Regions from separate parts of the Enterococcus hirae ATCC 9790 genome, predicted to be linked through region 1. Evidence: predicted binding sites of a transcription regulator. Region 1 holds the regulator's gene; each other region holds the start of a gene.
What was found. The regulator NrdR, encoded in region 1, represses ribonucleotide reductase genes. The targets are predictions, from matches to a motif close to ACACNATATATNGTGT.
Positions count from the first base shown of each region.

Region 2: nrdH (glutaredoxin-like protein NrdH) is a predicted target of NrdR. The motif match lies at 4,154-4,169, and genes of this name have one in related genera.
Region 3: EHR_RS11545 (vitamin B12-dependent ribonucleotide reductase) is a predicted target of NrdR. The motif match lies at 3,324-3,339, and genes of this name have one in related genera.

Region 1 is NC_018081.1:2,166,220-2,172,039, reverse strand. It holds gene dnaI (primosomal protein DnaI) at 489-1,415, opposite strand; gene EHR_RS10320 (replication initiation and membrane attachment family protein) at 1,415-2,803, opposite strand; gene nrdR (transcriptional regulator NrdR) at 2,844-3,338, opposite strand; gene EHR_RS10310 (hypothetical protein) at 3,803-4,135, opposite strand; gene coaE (dephospho-CoA kinase) at 4,188-4,823, opposite strand; gene mutM (DNA-formamidopyrimidine glycosylase) at 4,787-5,623, opposite strand; gene polA (DNA polymerase I) at 5,693-5,820, opposite strand, start outside.
Region 2 is NC_018081.1:442,453-448,272, reverse strand. It holds gene EHR_RS02170 (SIS domain-containing protein) at 1-425, shown strand, start outside; gene nrdF (class 1b ribonucleoside-diphosphate reductase subunit beta) at 521-1,489, opposite strand; gene nrdE (class 1b ribonucleoside-diphosphate reductase subunit alpha) at 1,546-3,705, opposite strand; gene nrdH (glutaredoxin-like protein NrdH) at 3,852-4,076, opposite strand; gene EHR_RS02150 (FeoA family protein) at 4,485-4,985, shown strand; gene feoB (ferrous iron transport protein B) at 4,989-5,820, shown strand, end outside.
Region 3 is NC_018081.1:2,427,847-2,433,666, forward strand. It holds gene EHR_RS11535 (DUF4430 domain-containing protein) at 1-95, opposite strand, end outside; gene EHR_RS11540 (cob(I)yrinic acid a,c-diamide adenosyltransferase) at 215-778, opposite strand; gene EHR_RS11545 (vitamin B12-dependent ribonucleotide reductase) at 801-3,299, opposite strand; gene EHR_RS11550 (DUF6580 family putative transport protein) at 3,443-3,994, shown strand; gene EHR_RS11555 (hypothetical protein) at 4,187-4,903, opposite strand; gene EHR_RS11560 (hypothetical protein) at 5,259-5,820, opposite strand, start outside.

The DNA of each region.
Region 1 (5,820 bases):
AATTATTTACATTACTTCAATTGATGATCGTTCTTTGACTTTTTATTTAGTTGACGATAATCAATACATTCTGTTTTTAGTCGTTCAATTTTGTTTTTGATACTTGTTCATCAGAAATTTATGGTTGTCTTTTTTCGTTACCATGATGACTATTGATCAGGCGTAAGCTTCTGTAATCATCACTCTATCCAGTATGACACCACTTTTGTAGCTTGTTACGATCAATAAAAGTGGCGTTAAGTATGAATTCAGATACACTTTCATCTCAAATTATGAGTTTCTTGAATAACTAAGTGAACATCGAGAGTCATTGAAAAGAGAATTATTTGCAGACTTCTCTCAATTAATTGTTTGCATTGCTTATTTTCCTACCCATCAAAGCAATAGGCAGGAAATATGGCAATAACTAATTCAGCAAAAAGCTTTCTCGATCACATCTTCTAAGCCTACTAAGGCTACAATTATGACTTCTATGCTTTCTCTTTTCGCTAGCCATTTCTCCGATTGCGTCCAGTCATTTCAATTTCTTTTGTCAAATAACGAATCCGTTCCATGATTCGTTTGGCTTTCAATGGTTCTTCATCTCCACGCTGTGTCACAGCAAGATGTTGCTCCAATTCATTCATTGTAAAATTGGAAGAGAAAAAGGTTGGCAGTTGCTCTTGCATTCGATATTGCAAAATCACACCAAAGACTTCATCTCTGATCCAACTACTCATGGCATCAGCGCCAATGTCATCCATCATTAAGATCGGTGAACGTTTGACTGCATCTAGTTTTTCTGCGACTTGATCTTTTCCAATCGCTTGTTTCATTTCAACAGCAAAAGTTGGAAAATGGACAAGTGTAGTTGTAAAGCCTTTAATGGCTAGTTCTCTGGCAGTCGCTCCTAAAAGATAGGTCTTTCCTATTCCAAAGCTGCCAACTAAATAGAGTCCTTTGTGATAGTCTTTGGGACTTGCACTATAATTTTCCACAAAGTCTAATGCTTCAAAGCTCGCATAGCTCCGTCCATCGGTACGCTCAAAATTATTGAAAGAAGCATCTTGGATATCTTTTGGCATATCGACAGCTTTGATCCGGTTCCTGATTTCTTCTTGTCTTTTCTTCGCCAATAAGGCTTCTGTTGGAACATAAGTCACATCGACATAATGAAAATTCAAGGTTAGCTTGGGCTCATAGCCAGGAGCGATCATCGTAGGGTCATTTTTTTGGTATTTTCGTTTTTCTTGGACAAATTCATATAGTTTTGCATAACTTTTTTCGATATCTGCTTGTGTTAATTCATCTTTGTGATCCGCCAAAAAGGCTTGCACATCTGGATCGTTGAGGACTTCTTCGATCATTTCAGCAAATTTTTGTTGATAATTTCGCTGGCTGATGATCCGCTTTAATTCTTTTCCTACATCTTCCATTAGCTATCTCCCTCCTTCTTGGCAAAATATTCTTTGAATCGTCGTTCGATCTCCGCTTTTTTCTCACTACTGATTTTTTTCTCTTCTTTAGGCTGGTTGACCCAATCCGGTAATTTCTCACGACGAACGTTTCGACGATTAGTTGAATAATTCTGGTTCGTATTTTTAGTATTTTGTTTGACTTTGCTATTGGTTTTCCGAATATGTTCAATGGCTTCTTCTGGGGTCATGATCTTTTTTTGTGCCCATTCGTTAGCGATCGTGTTGACAAAGCTTGCGGTTAAGCTAGGACGATCTTTGATTACTAAGACATAATTGATCAGGATATTGATCAAACTATTCGACAATCCCGATTGTGAAACTAAATCCTGTAAAAGCCAAGTTTCTTGTTTTGACACATAGCCGCCTTTTGCTTGTTTCAGTGCCTCTAAATATTTCATTGGCGGAATGCTTTTGGCTTCGTTCACTAACTGTAGTGTCGCATTTGTCAGAGCAGTTGCTTCCTTAGGTGTCTCATTCTGATTGGCAGAGGTTGCTTCTTCATTTTGATTAGCCAATGTATTTGTTCGCTTCGTCTGTTGGTTCACCAATACGATGCGTTGAAGCTCTTTGACAGATACTGTCTGCTCAGAAAAATCATACGCTTGTACGACCCATTCACCTAATGTCAACTCATCCACGCCATAAAGTAAATGATACATTGTTAACTGTTCCTTCAATGATTCATCTAGATTCATGATATGTTTTTTTGCCAACCAATCTGTCAAAAAGCGCCAATCAAGAGTGGATTGTTCCATGGACTTCCCCAGATCAGTTGATTTGGTTGTAAATGACTGTTGGTTTCCCTCGAGTTTCTCTTGATCTGCAGCATATGTTTTTTCATTAAAGCGATATACTTCTAAAAATTTCTTCGTGATCTTTTGATAATCATTCGTCGAAAAATGTTCCGGCTGAAATAGTTGGATCAACTGATCGAAACGCCGTTGACCGACTTTTTCTAATAGCAGAAAAGACAATAATGTATCTTTAAAAAATGCTAACGGTTCAATTGGCTCAAGTAACTCATAAATAAAACATCCCCCTAAGCTAGGGTCTTCTTTGAAAAAAACTTCTAAAAGTCCGATCCCTTCTAGTTTTTTTCGTGCTTCATAAAGCTGAGGAATACCACAATTCAAGCTACTTAACAGATCAGCATGTAATCCTTCCGGTCCAACGCCTTTTTGTAAAGGAATTTCTGATAGTAAGGTAAAATACAAACTCAAAGCTTCACTGCCGATTAATGGCTGGTAGAGATAAAGTAATGAGGATTTCCCTTCTTCTCTTAGCGGATAGCTTTTTCTTCCTTGGTAGATATTTTTAGGTTGAAGCTCTTTCCATGCGTTATCCAAGGAATTTGGCCTCCTTTTATGACTTGATTTTATTTCTGATTTATTCGTTGTTTTCTTTGTGATTCTCTTTATTATTTTCTTTTGCTTTATCAACGATGTCTTGTAATTCTTTTAAAAACACCGACATATCTTTAAATTGACGATAAACACTGGCAAAACGGATATAAGCAATCTCATCTAAATTGACCAGATCTTCCATCACGTATTCTCCGATCAACGTCGTCGATACTTCATTTTCACCAAGACTTCGCACCCGATTTTCAACATGGTTTACGATTTGTTCCATTTGTTCCATCGCAACTGGTCTTTTTTCTGCTGAACGGATTAATCCTCTTAAAATCTTGTCACGATTAAATTCTTCCCGTTCCCCATTTTTTTTGATCACTAATAAAGGTGCTGCTTCAATTCTTTCAAATGTTGTAAAACGAAAAGAACAGTTTTCGCACTCTCGTCTTCGACGAATTGCTCGACCATCATCCGCTTGTCGACTATCAATCACTCGGGAATTGTTATGTTGACATCTAGGACATCTCATTATTTTCACCTCTTAATCTGAAATTTTTCTGATATACATTCATTTAATATATTGAATCAATTTATATAGTATTGATTCAATTTATATAGTATTGATTCAACGAACATTCAAAGGATAAATTTTCACTCGATAATAGTTACGTAAATAATTACGTATGAAACAATATTTTTATGATTCACTCCTGCTTTTCATAAAAAAAGTTTCACACATGTAACTAGTTGTATTATAACATGAAACAATTCTTACAGGCGACTCTCCTGTATAAAAAACCTCGTTAGAAGAACCTTTTTTTCAATCGATTGATCGAAATTGTTCCAAAGCAAAACAATTAGGCTTGACTTTCGAGAAAACTGCATGTAAAACAGTGCTTCTTAAAAACTTCTTTCAGGTGCATACTTCAAAAAAAACAGAGAGTGAGACAAAACTTGTCTCACTCTCTGTTTCAACAGTCTAAGTTATACCCATTAAAGTTTTTCTTCAATCCCTGTATAATGTTTCATTCGTTGTTCATCGATTTTTTGTTGTTCAGGAATATGATCGGATTCTGGTAAAGGTGTTTTTTTGTGTGTTGGATCATCTTTTTTTCGTTCTTGTGTCAGATCTTGCTCCTTGGCTTCTTTTTCTGCTTGTTGGTCTTCTAATTCATCGACTCTGGCTTTGTAGCGTTCATCATTTTCTTTTGCAGCTTCTGATTGTGCCCGTCCTTCATCTACCAGTTCATCTTTATTCAAGATCTCTCCTAGTTTTTCTTTTGCAGAACCGACTACTTTATCTTTTTGATTTTTAAAAGTCCCCATACCAATCCCCCTCTTTTCTTTATATTCAGCATAGCAAACTATCTAAATATACTCAAAGAAATCGATTGTTGAAGTCCGAGAGCCAACGTTCGATTTGACAAGTCAGTTCATCCTTACTACCGGAATTGTCAAAAACGATATCTGCTAATTTTTTCTTTTCTTCAATCGGCATCTGGCTTTGTATTCTTTTCTTTGCTTCGTCTAGTGTCAATTGATTTCTTTTCATCAAACGTTGCAATTGAATTTCTTCTGGAAGGTAAACGACTGCTACAGCATCCATTTCCTGTTCATAATGACCTTCAAATAATAAAGGGATATCAACGACAACTAAAGGATAATTTGCTTTTTGTTGCTTAATCTGTTCCGTAATCGCTTGACGGATAAAGGGGTCTAATAAGCGATCAAGTTTTTGTCTTTGTTCTGTCGAATCGAAAATAATCTTAGCTAAAGCTACTCGATCAAGCGAGCCATCTTCTTGAAGGATTTCTTCCCCAAATTCTTGAACGATTGCCGCCAATCCAGGAGTCTGAGGTTGGACGACTTCACGGGCGATGATATCTCCATCGATCATCGGGATTTGGTGACGGCTAAAAACAGCTGCTGCAGTGCTTTTCCCAGTAGCAATCCCACCAGTTAAGCCTAAGACATAGCCTACTTGCTGATTTTTAGTCTTTGGCAATTTGGACAATAGTGAGTCCCCCTTTGCGCTACTTTTGTTTTGACGATCGGTGTATGACAACGAACACATGGTTGACCAGTCTGACCATAGACATGTAAAGCTACTTGAAAGTTACCTGACTCGCCTAACGCATTGAGATAACTCCTGATCGTCGTTCCGCCAGCCTCAATTGCCCGAGACAACACGTCAATAATTGCTTTTCGTAACAACTCTGCTTCTTTGGGCTTCAATGTATCCGCTGGCTGTTCTGGATGGATCTTTGCTTCCCAAAGCGCTTCATCCACATAGATATTCCCTAAACCTGTTACTAACTTTTGATCTAATAATAATGGTTTAATCGCTTTATGAGATTTTTGTAAGCCTAAACGAAAGCCGTCTAATAAAAATGTATCTGGCAACGGTTCTGGACCTAATTTCATGATGCCTTTGTAGGCATCACTCGTTCCTTTTTCAACTAATGTCATTCGTCCAAATTTACGTACATCATGGTATCGGAGTTGGCTACCATCTTCAAAGAAAAAAATGACATGCGTGTGTTTATCGATCGGTTCATTTTTTTCAACAAATTGGTATTTTCCTTCCATACGTAAATGCGAGATCAATTCATAATGACTCAAACGAAAAATTAAAAACTTGCCTCTTCGATCAATAGACAGAATCTCTTCGCCAACTAACGAAGCTTCAAAGATTGCTGTTTCTGGTTGTTCAATTATTCTTGGCCATAAGACTTGGATTTTTTGGATTTTCTTTCCAACGACTAAACGAGACAAGCCTTTTCGTACAGTTTCTACTTCTGGTAATTCTGGCATGTTTTCACCTTCGACTTATTTGCTTTTTTATCTATTTATTGAGCAGATCGGTTCAATAGTGGCAATCAGCTATTTCGCTTCATACCACGTTTTCCCCCAACTACTATCTGTAATCAATGGTACGTGTAAGGACACGGCATGTTCCATGACTTCACTTACTAATTTGTCTAATCGTTCTAATTCTGTTTCTGGCACTT
Region 2 (5,820 bases), 1.1 Mb from region 1:
ATCCCAATGATGTCTTTTTCCTGATTTCTAATTCTGGGAGAAACCCCATGGCAATTGAAATGGCTGAGGAAATCAAAAAGCGTGGAAATAAATTGATCGTGGTCACGGCATTGGCTGCCTCTAAAGCATCCACTTCACGACATGAAAGTGGAAAGTTATTGTATGAATTTGCGGATGTTGTTTTAGATAACCACTCTGTTTATGGTGATGCGGTATTACCTGTTGATGGATTAGAGACCAAAGTCTGCGGGACTTCGACATATGCGGCTACATTGTTACTCCAACAAACGATGTTAGAAGCCATTGAGCGAATGGTTGCTCAAGGTTTTGAACCGCCAGTTTATTTAAGTGCGAATATCGATGGGGGACACGAACGAAACCTAAAAATCGAAGACCAGTATGCAGAGAGAATTTTCCATATTTAGTTTCATGAACATATCAAATGATTGACTGAGAAAAAGCACATAAAAAAGAACGTTTAAGGTGGGGACAACCCAACGCTTAAACGTTCTTTTCCTATTTAGTCATCTAAACCAATCAAATAATCGTCATCTTGCATTGCTTCCACATGCCCTAAGAGGTAGCCATTTCCCACTTGTGAGAAGAAATCATGGTTGCTGGTACCGGTAGAGATACCGTTCATCACGATTGGATTGACATCATTCGCTGTATCTGGAAAAAGTGGATCCATTCCCAGGTTCATCAATGCTTTATTGGCATTGTAGCGCAAGAATGTTTTTACTTCTTCCGTCCAACCGATTGGATCATACAGTTCCTCGGTATAACGTTCTTCATTTTCGTACAATTCATATAATAAATTATACATCCAGTCTTTTAGCTGTTCTTGTGCTTCTTCTGATAGTTCATTGTAACCTAATTGGAATTTGTAGCCAATGTAAGTCCCATGAACAGATTCATCTCGAATAATCAATTTGATGATTTCTGCTACATTCGCTAACTTATTATTTCCTAAATAATAAAGAGGAGTATAAAAGCCGGAATAAAATAAGAATGTTTCTAAGAACACACTAGCGATTTTCTTTTCTAAAGCTGTGCCATTTTTGTAGATTTCATTGATACGTTCCGCTTTTTTTTGTAAATAAGGATTTGTATTCGTCCATTCAAAGATTTCTTCGATTTCTTTTTTTGTATTCAATGTACTAAAAATGGAAGAATAACTTTTTGCATGGACCGATTCCATAAATTGGATATTGTTCAATACAGCCTCTTCATGCGGCGTACGGACATCCTTACGCAGCTGATCCATTCCGCTTTCTGATTGGACAGTATCGAGTAAAGTCAGTCCACCGAAGACATGGCCAACCGTATCTTTTTCTAACTGTGACAGTGTCCGCCAGTCATCTAAATCATTAGACAAAGGAATACGGGTATCTAACCAAAATTGTTCAGTTAGTTTCTCCCACGTAGATTTATCAATGATATCTTCAATTTCATTCCAGTTTATTGCTTCATAGTAAGTTTCTGACATGAGAAATGCTCCTTTATTTAAATTACCTGTCTGTTCATTTTTTTTGCTTACTTGTTTTAGATGACACAACTTTCACATTGATTGCTGCCGATTTCTTCTGCATCATCAGTAAACGTCCGAACGTAATAAATTGATTTGATTCCTTTATGGAAAGCGTAGTGACGTAAGATATTCAAATCACGTGTTGTTTGTTTAGTCGTTGTTTTCCATTCATATAGACCTTCTGGGATTTCAGAACGCATAAATAGGGTTAAACTCATTCCTTGATCTACATGTTGTTGAGCAGTTGCGTAAATGTCAATGACTTTTCGCATGTCCATGTCATAAGCTGAAGTATAGTAAGGAATTGTTTCATTTGACAGATAAGGCGCTGGGTAATAGATTTTCCCGATTTTCTTTTCTTGACGCTCTTCGATCATGCGTGTAATCGGATGAATACTTGCACTAGTGTCATTGATATAAGAAATCGAACCATTCGGTGCTACAGCTAGACGATTTTGATGGTATAAACCATCGGTCATGATCGCTTGTTTTAAGTTTTCCCAATCTTCAGCAGTTGGAATAAAGATTCCTTCAAATAAAGCTTTTACTTTATCAGATTTTGGTTGGAATTCTCCAGTAACATATTTATCAAAATAGCTTCCATCTGCATAAGCAGATTTTTCAAAGTTATGGAAGACTTGTTTTCTTTCACGAGCAATCGTATTACTTTCAACTAATGTCCAGTAATTTAAAAGCATAAAGTAAATATTTGTGAAATCTAAGGATTCTTCAGAGCCATACGCCATTTGTTCCTTCGCAAAGAAAGTGTGTAAGCCCATTGCTCCTAGTCCGATCGTATGATTCAATTTGTTTCCATTTTGGATTGGAGGGACAACATCGATATCGGAAGCATCTGTGATGTAAGTCAATGCCCGTGTCATCGTACGCACAGACTGACCAAAATCAGGGCTGTCCATCAAGTTAACGATGTTAGTCGAACCGAGATTACATGAGATGTCCGTTCCTAATACTTCATATTCTTGTTTTCCATTGATAACAGAAGGTGTTTGAACTTGTAGGATTTCCGAACACAAGTTACTCATGATGATCTTTCCGTCAACTGGATTTTCACGATTAGCTGTATCAATATTGATGATATAAGGATAACCGGATTCTTGTTGTAATTTCGAAATTTCATTTTCAAGTTCACGTGCTTTGATTTTTTGTTTCCGAATATTAGGATTCGCTACTAAATGATCATACTCAGCAGTGATGTCGACATAAGAAAATGGCACGCCATATTCTTTTTCCACACTATAAGGACTGAAAAGATACATTTCTTCATTTTTACGAGCTAACTCGTAAAATTTATCAGGAACGATTACACCAAGTGAAAGTGTCTTTACTCGGATCTTTTCATCTGCATTTTCTTTCTTGGCAGAAAGAAAAGCAATGATATCTGGGTGGAAGACGTTCAAATAAACGACACCAGCACCTTGACGTTGACCTAATTGGTTTGAATAGCTAAAACTATCTTCAAATAATTTCATAACAGGGACAACACCACTTGCTGCTCCTTCATAACCTTTGATCGGTGCCCCCGCTTCACGTAGGTTTGAAAGAGTGATCCCAACACCACCACCGATACGTGATAGTTGTAAAGCAGAGTTGATCGAACGACCGATAGAGTTCATATCATCAGTTACTTGTGTCAAGAAACAAGAAACGAGTTCCCCACGACGTTTCCGACCGGCATTCAAGAAAGAAGGGGTAGCAGGTTGGTAACGTTGGTGGATCATTTCATCTGCTAAAGACAACGCTAATTGTTCATCACCATTAGCAAAATAAAGTGCGTTGAAAGCTACTCGATCTTCATAAGATTCAAGATAAGCAGTACCATCATTCGTTTTTAACGCATATTGTGAATAAAATTTGTAGGCAGCCATAAATGATTTAAAGGTAAAGTGTTGTTCTGCTAAAAATTGATAAAGTGATTCAATAAATTCAGCAGAGTACAGTTGGATAAATTCTGACTCTAAATAGTCGTTTTCAATCAAATAATTGATTTTATCCATTGCTGTTGCAAACGTCATCGTGTTTGGTTTGACATTTTCTTCAAAAAAAGCGGTTAGCGCTTCTTTATCTTTATTTAGCGGGATCTGACCATTTACTGGTCGATTGATTTCATTGTTTAATTTAAAGTAACTAACATCTTTTAACTGCTTAAGACTCATAAGTACGCCCAACCTTCATTCCATATTTTGATAGTGAATATTGTTTCGTGCTGTAAAAAAGGATTTGGGGAGTTTACGGCAAAAACAAGTGCCTCAATTCCATCAAATCCAATTCTACGTTCTTTTCCATTTCGATTGACTGGTGACTAACTAGCAAGTTTGCGAAGTTGATCTGGTCGAAACCCGATCACCGTTTGTGCATCTGACGTAATGACAGGAACACTTTGGAATCCTTGAGCTTTTAACCATTCAATTGCATCTGGTTGTTCGTCGATATTAACTTCTTCAAAATCGATTTGGTTGTCAGTTAAAAAGCGTTTGACCATCTTGCATTGCATACAATTATTTTTAGAAAATATTTTGACATTCATGTGTATTGCCTCCTCCACAGCTCTTGTTTATCTATAATGAATAGTATAAAACTATTAGTAAAAAAGTCAAACAACAAACACTACATCTTGTGTTGTGGAAACTGTGGAATACTATGTTTTGTGGTTTTTGAAAAACAGCTGAAAACAAGTAACAGGGGAAAAAATACTTGTTTTAGTACAGTGAAGGTTGTGGAAAAATCCCCGAAAAGATTTTTTTATCTCCTTATTAAGTGGTTAAATGAAAGTTCGCTCATAAAATCACAACGTTCGTTGACTTTATCAAGTAACGAGAGTATTCTTATTGAGAATGATTCTCAATGTATGTTGATAAATGAAGTAAATAATAGGGAAAATAAATAGAAAGAACTATCATGATGTTTTTCACAAGAAGGAGATGAAAATCGATTTATGAATTTGAATGCTACTTTATCTTTAGATGCCACTGTCCCTTTAGAAGAAGCGAAGCTAAATCTTGTTTACCAAATTGAAAAATTGCAAACGAGTGAAGCAGTCAAAAAACATTTGCAAAATCTCGGTATAATCGTTGGAAGTAAACTCGTTGTTATCAATCGATCAGGAAGTAATGGAATCGTCCTGCTAAAAAATAATCGGATCGCGATCGATCGAGAGTTGTTTAAACAAATTTTAGTGAAAAAGAACGAACTTTCTAAGGATAACTGGACTTCATTAGATCAACTGACTGTTGGAGAACGAGGAATCGTTGTAGGGATACATGGAAAAGGCGCTGTTAAACGGCGTTTGATGGATATGGGTGTAACGAAAAATGTTCCTTTGACCGTAAGAAAATTAGCACCACTAGGAGACCCGTTAGAAATTACCTTGCGAGGGTATGAGTTAACGCTTCGTAAAGAAGAAGCAATGTTGATCCTTGTGCAAAAAGAGGTGTAAAAAATGAAGGTAGCTTTAGTCGGTAACCCTAATAGTGGAAAGAGTAGTTTATTCAATGCCTTAACTGGTGCTAAACAATACGTAGGGAATTGGCCAGGGGTAACGGTGGAAAAAAAAGAAGGAAAAATGAAGAAGAATCCGATAATCAAGATTCAAGATTTACCTGGAATCTATTCCCTGTCACCTTATACACCTGAAGAAGTAATTGCGAGAGATTATTTGACCAACGAATGTCCTGATCTGATCATCAATATTGTCGATGCCACAAATTTAGAAAGAAATCTTTATCTGACTTCACAATTATTAGATCTAGGAATCCCCATCATTATCGGACTGAATATGATGGATATCATTAAAAAAAATGGCAAAAAAATCAATGTCGAAAAATTAAGTTATGGTTTAGGCATACCTGTGATTCCTATCAGTGTATTGAAAAAAGAAGGATTGGATAAATTCACGAAGAAAATCATTGATGCCTCCAAGCAGCCAAAAGAACAGAAGGTATCCTTACTAACTAATTATGACGATCGACTAGAAGCTGCAATCCATGAAATCGAAGAGATATTAGGAAAAGATCAGCCTTTTCAACGCTGGTCTGCCATCAAATATTTTGAGCGTGATCCACAGTTATGGGAAAAACAAACAATAACGACAAAACAAGAAAAAGAAATTGAGCAGCTGATTCGTCTGACAGAGAGACTATTTGATGAAGATAGCGAAACAATAGTTATTAATGAACGATATGAATGGCTAACGCAACTTACTGAACTTTGTGTCGTGTCTACGGATTCATTTCGCTTGTCCATCAGTGATAAAATCGATCGAATCGTTACTA
Region 3 (5,820 bases), 260 kb from region 1:
TGAGCGCTTGATTGTTCTGTCGTGGTAGGTGATTGACAACCAGTCATAACGATCATACTTGATAAAGCAGCTAATAATACTATAAATTTCTTCAAAAAAAACACTCCTATTTATTAATTTGTAAAAAGAATTAACTTAAGTTATCACTTTAAACATTATAGATATGATTCTTAGACAGTTAGATTTTAATTCAAACAGTAAGGTCTGATAATAATTAATGGAATACTTTCCCAGCTCGCTCATAGAATGGTTCTTTAATATGATAAACCACATTGACATAACGTGCCAAGACAAAAAAGAGATCCGATAACCGATTAATCAGTTTATAGCTCATTTGATTCGTTTCTGTTTCTTCCAAAATCAATTCAGTGATTTCACGTTCCGCTCTTCGGGTCACTGTTCGGGCAAGATGGAAATGCCCTGCTACTGGATGTCCACTAGGCAAAATAAATTTGTCGATCACCGGTAGTTTTTCTTGATAAAAATCAATCATTTCTTCCATTTTCTCCAAATCTTTTTTAGTCACGATCCGTTCTTTGACTTCCGTTGGTGTGGCAAAATCTGTTCCGATATCAAATAGTAATCGTTGAAGTTGGATTAATTGTTCGATCAAAAGTGCAAATTTATCAGGATCTAATTCTGCAACGATCGTTCCTACCCAAGAGTTGATTTCATCCACACTTCCATAAGCTCTAACACGAGAAGCTGACTTAGCTAGCCGTTGCCCTCCGATAATACTAGTCATCCCAGCATCACCACTTTTAGTATAGATTTTCATGGTACCATGCTCCTTTTTAAACTTATAATCCACACTTTAGTTGTACTTTACAATGGGTGCAAGTACTGCAACCTCCGATTTCTTCAATTGTACCTTCATGACAAATCGGACAGCGCTCTTCACTCGTTGCTGAGTCGTTTGAAGCTTCTGTTAGCAAAACATCTGGGTGTACCTCTGATGTTACTAGCTCATCGGTAAAACTATTTTCTTCCGCTGATAAAGTCAGGACTTGTGAATCTCGGCTACCGTCAACATATACCGTACCGCCTTTTGCCCCACCTTGATAAAGTCGTTCGTAAATATCAGCTACTTCTTTAACACGATATCCCTTAGGTGCGTTGACTGTTTTGGAAATGGAGCTATCAACCCATCGTTGGATCGTACATTGGACATCCACGTGAGCTTCTGGTGAAAGCTCCATTGCTGAGACAAAGTATTCCGGTAACTCTGAGGCATCTGCCTCTGGATGTTTCGCTATATATTCGTCAACGATTTCAGCGTGTACTTCAATGAATTTTCCTAAGCGACCGCTTCTAAAGTAGGAAAAAGAGAAATAAGGTTCCAATCCCGTGGAAACACCAGTCATCGTACCTGTCGAGCCAGTTGGTGCAACGGTTAATAAGTGTGAATTACGGATTCCATAAGTTAAGACACCTTGCCTAATATGTTCTGGCATCTTTTTCATATACCCAGAATGGATAAAACGCTCACGTAATTGTCGTGTTTCTTCTTCGTTCTTACCAACTAAATAAGGAAAACTTCCTTTTTCTTTTGCCAATTCGATCGACGTTTGATAAGCTGTAACGGCAATCGTTTCAAACAATTGATCGACTAACGCATTTCCTTCTTTAGAGCCATACGTTTTGCCGCAATAGATCAATAAGTCGGCTAAGCCCATCACCCCTAAACCAATACGACGTTCCCCTTTTGCTTGTTGCTCATTCTTGTCAAAAAAATAAGGGGTCGCATCAATAACATTATCTTGGAAACGTACACTGGTTCTAACCACTTCTGCAACTTTTTGAAAATCGATTTCTTGGTGCTCATCTACCATATTCGCTAAATTGATAGCTGCAAGATTACATACCGCATACGGTGTCAATGGCTGTTCTCCACAAGGATTTGTTGCAACGACTTTTTGTCCATAGGCAGCAGCATTAGTCATCTCATTGGCGTTATCAATAAAAAAGATCCCTGGTTCCGCAGAATAAGTAGCACAGTAAGTGATCAATTCCCAAAGCTCTCTGGCTCGAATTGTTTGATGAACTTTCACTTTACGTCCTGTCGCTTCCCACTCACGAACATCACCGATTTCAGCCCAATGTTGATCATAATCAGCCATTTCTATTTCTGTATACTCGTCAATAGCAGGAAAACGCAAATCATAGGTCTTATCTTGTGCGACAGCTGCCATGAATTCCTTTGTCAGACAGATTGAAATATTCGCCCCTGTTAAGAAGTCAGGATCTTTGACACTATAACTTCCACCCATTTTTAATTTTTGCTTAGCCTCTTTGATGAAAGCATGTTCTGCAAATTGCAAAAGCCCCTCTTCCTTAACCAAGACTTCAAATAGCTCCCTTTCTTCTTGAGTTAAAGGAGAAAAAGCTAGTTTCTCGCTTGCTAATTGTTTGATTAGGGGATTTTGACTTGTAGTTATCAACTGTTGCAGGATCAACGGATTCTGGATTTTTGAAATAATAAATTCAAAAATATCTGGGTGCCAATCATTGAGCATGATCATTTGCGCCCCTCTGCGACTTCCTCCTTGCTCGACTAAATGGGTGAGATTAGCTAAATCATTGAGCCAAGAAACAGCACCAGAAGATTTTCCATTTACGCCATGTACGACAGCTGATTTTGGTCTCAAGGTTGAGCCATTCGTTCCTACTCCACCACCACGACTCATGATTTCCATGACTTCTTCTCGGTGTTTTGCTAAACCAGAACGAGAATCTTGAATAAATGGCATGACAAAACAATTAAAGTATGTGACTTCTGATTGCGTACCAGCACCATATAACACCCTTCCTGCAGGAATCAAATTTTGTTCAGTCAATTGTTTGTAAAAATCTTCAAAAAATTCAGCTTTTCTATCGCCCTCGACTTGACTAATTCCGAAAGCAACTCGAGCAGCAATTTGTTCATAATACAGCTCTAAAGGTTTTTCAACTTCACTTTTGTTTCTTTTAACGAATCCACGAGCTATTTCTTCAGGATCAGTCAAAGAGGAGCGAAATTCCTCTTCCACTTCGATCGTTAAATCGTCTCCAGAGTGCTGAATGATCGTTCCAATTCCACGAGCCGGGTATTGTGGATCCGCATGTACCGTCAAGACGACTAGATCACCTATGGTTAACGTCTGATTATGTGGATCTTTGTAAGTATATCGATCCAACATGACCAAGCGTGAAATCCCTTCAAATGTCAGTTTCATTTGTGGATCAATAGGTTTGACCTCTGGATAATTCCGTATATCCTGATTAAGTTTTTCTATATATTTTTTTGAATAAATTCCCATTCCATCGCCACCTTATCATAAAAAACACTATATATAGTGTCTGTTAATTATTATCACACTACATAATGTGTTTTTCAATCTTGTAATAAAAAAAATTTATGATATAATGAGAACTATTATCAGTGAAGGAGCAGCCTCAAAAGATGAACACATTTAAACAAAAACCTTACTTTACGATTCACAAATTTGCTTATTTGTCATTATTAATTGCTGCCTGTGTCGTAGGCAGACTTTTTTTTGCTTGGTTACCAAATATTCAACCTATGACAGCAATTCTTTTACTACTTGCGGCATTTGGTTCTTTAACAGATGCTTTAATCGTCTCCATATTGAGCTTATTCATCACTAATCTATATTTAGGATTAGGGACTTGGACAATCAGTCAAATGCTCGCCTTCAGCGGGATTGTTTTGTTTTTTCATTGGATGAATCAGTTACCTATAGTCGCTAAGCATGTGACTATTCAAGCAATTTTGAGCTTTATTTGTGGATTAATTTACGGTTTGATTGTTTCACGAATTGAAACTTTCATCTATCAACTTCCCTCTTTTTGGGCTTACTATTTTCAAGGACTTCCTTTTGATCTCGCCCATGGTATAGGTAATTTCTTTTTTTATTTGATTCTCTTTCCCGCATTTCAACGGATACTGTTTCCGCTATACAGTAAGACGCTTGATGACAGATATAAAAAATAAATGACGTGAGAATCCTTATTTTATCAGCCCTCTGATTATTTTTGTCTAACTTTTTTTGAGGGTATAGAATCAGAAGTGATTCTTCTGTCCCAGTTTTCATTTAGCCATAAAAAGTGGGATATTAATCAAATTTTTTCTGATTAATATCCCACACTCATTTATCATGTAATCATTTTTAGAGTTTATTGATTGTTATCTATGTAACGGGTTAAACTTCTCAATTTCTTTTTCTCGTCTCTCTCGGCTTATTCTTGGTCTATTCTCCAACTCATCTATGAATTGCTTTAATATGGTGGGGTTAAGTTTAGTAAAGTGTCTATTCTTCATAAAACTTGCTATCGCTTGCTTAACCGCTTCATTTTCTTTTCTTTCTTCAATTAATTTTTCCACTCTTGAGGTTTGATTTTCTATAAGTTCCTTAGCGTCCTGTTCAGCGATTATTTTTAGATCATGAATAAATGCTATACACGTATCAGGAGTCAAGGGATTAAACTTAAATTTATTAAGGTCTCCAATTAGTGCATCTTTTGTTTCCTTCGGCAAACGTGTATCTGAGTGAATCTTATGCCTTGTCTTAAGGTAGTCAATATAAAAAGTTTTATTTTGGCTAGTTACTTCTATTGTATTTTGGGTCTCTATTAGGTTGTTTGGTTGTATGAGTTTGCTCTCATCTGGATGAAGTGGAAGTCGTTGGATGACCCCTTCTGCTACATCATCTTTAAGTTCAGAAAGAAATTCACCTATTGCTGCTAATGTTTCCGAACTAACAGGTTCACCCTCCTCAAGCTTACACTCTTCGATTAGTTGAAAAGCTATAGTAGCATGATTATACAAAGTATTTCGAGGTCGTTCGCTTTCATTATTTGCAATTTTTTGATTTGTTTCTTTTTTCTGTTCCATGTTTGGCATGTTATTCTCTCCTTTAAAATTTTATGTACTGCTTCATCAATTTATCAGAAAAAAAATACATAAGAAAACTTTTATTTCCAAGAAAAGAAAATTTTGCAATTTAATACCATTTAATTGATTAAAATTCTAGGTTATTACTTTTAATTTCTGAGAATACAAGGTCAAGAATAGTATTTTCAAAGAAAAATGCATCATGAAATTATATTTGAGTATTCCTATACATAACAATTCCTTTCATAATATTTCATTGATTTTTTAATCCCAGTTTTAATTTAGCCATAAAAAGTGGGATATTAATCAGATCAATATCCCACACTCATTTATTATGTAATTATTTTTAGAGTTTTATTGATCACTATCTTTGAAATTGATCCTTTTTGTTTAGATATGCCTGTGACTTTGGTAGTACAGATGTTTTTAATTGCTCAATTCTTTTTTTCGTAAGTCTTCCTTGCTCGGATTTTCCTTGCTCACGTTTTCTTTTATTAAGGCTTCTTTGTTCTGAGCTTCCTTTTTCAAGAAATTCTTTTACACTCATCTTGAAATATTCCTGTCTTTCATTTGGTTTACTTGGAGACTTATATTCATTTTTTAATTTCTCAATTTCTATTTTTTGCCTCTTTTTGCTTATGTATTCAGATTTTTTCAACTCGTCTTGAAATTGCACCATTAGTGTTGGGGGAATTTCAGTATAGTGTCTGTTCATCTTAAATCTTTCTTTCACTTGATCAACCGCTATATCTTCTCTTGCCTTTTTTATTGATTTTTCTATCTTGGGCGTTTGCTTCTTTAAGAGTGTCTGAACATCTCTTCTAGCGATCACATCTAAATCATAAATAAAGGAAGTAAACCTGTTAAGGTCCAAAGAATCGAAATAGAATTTATCAAGGTCTTGAATTAGTGCATGTTTTGTTTCT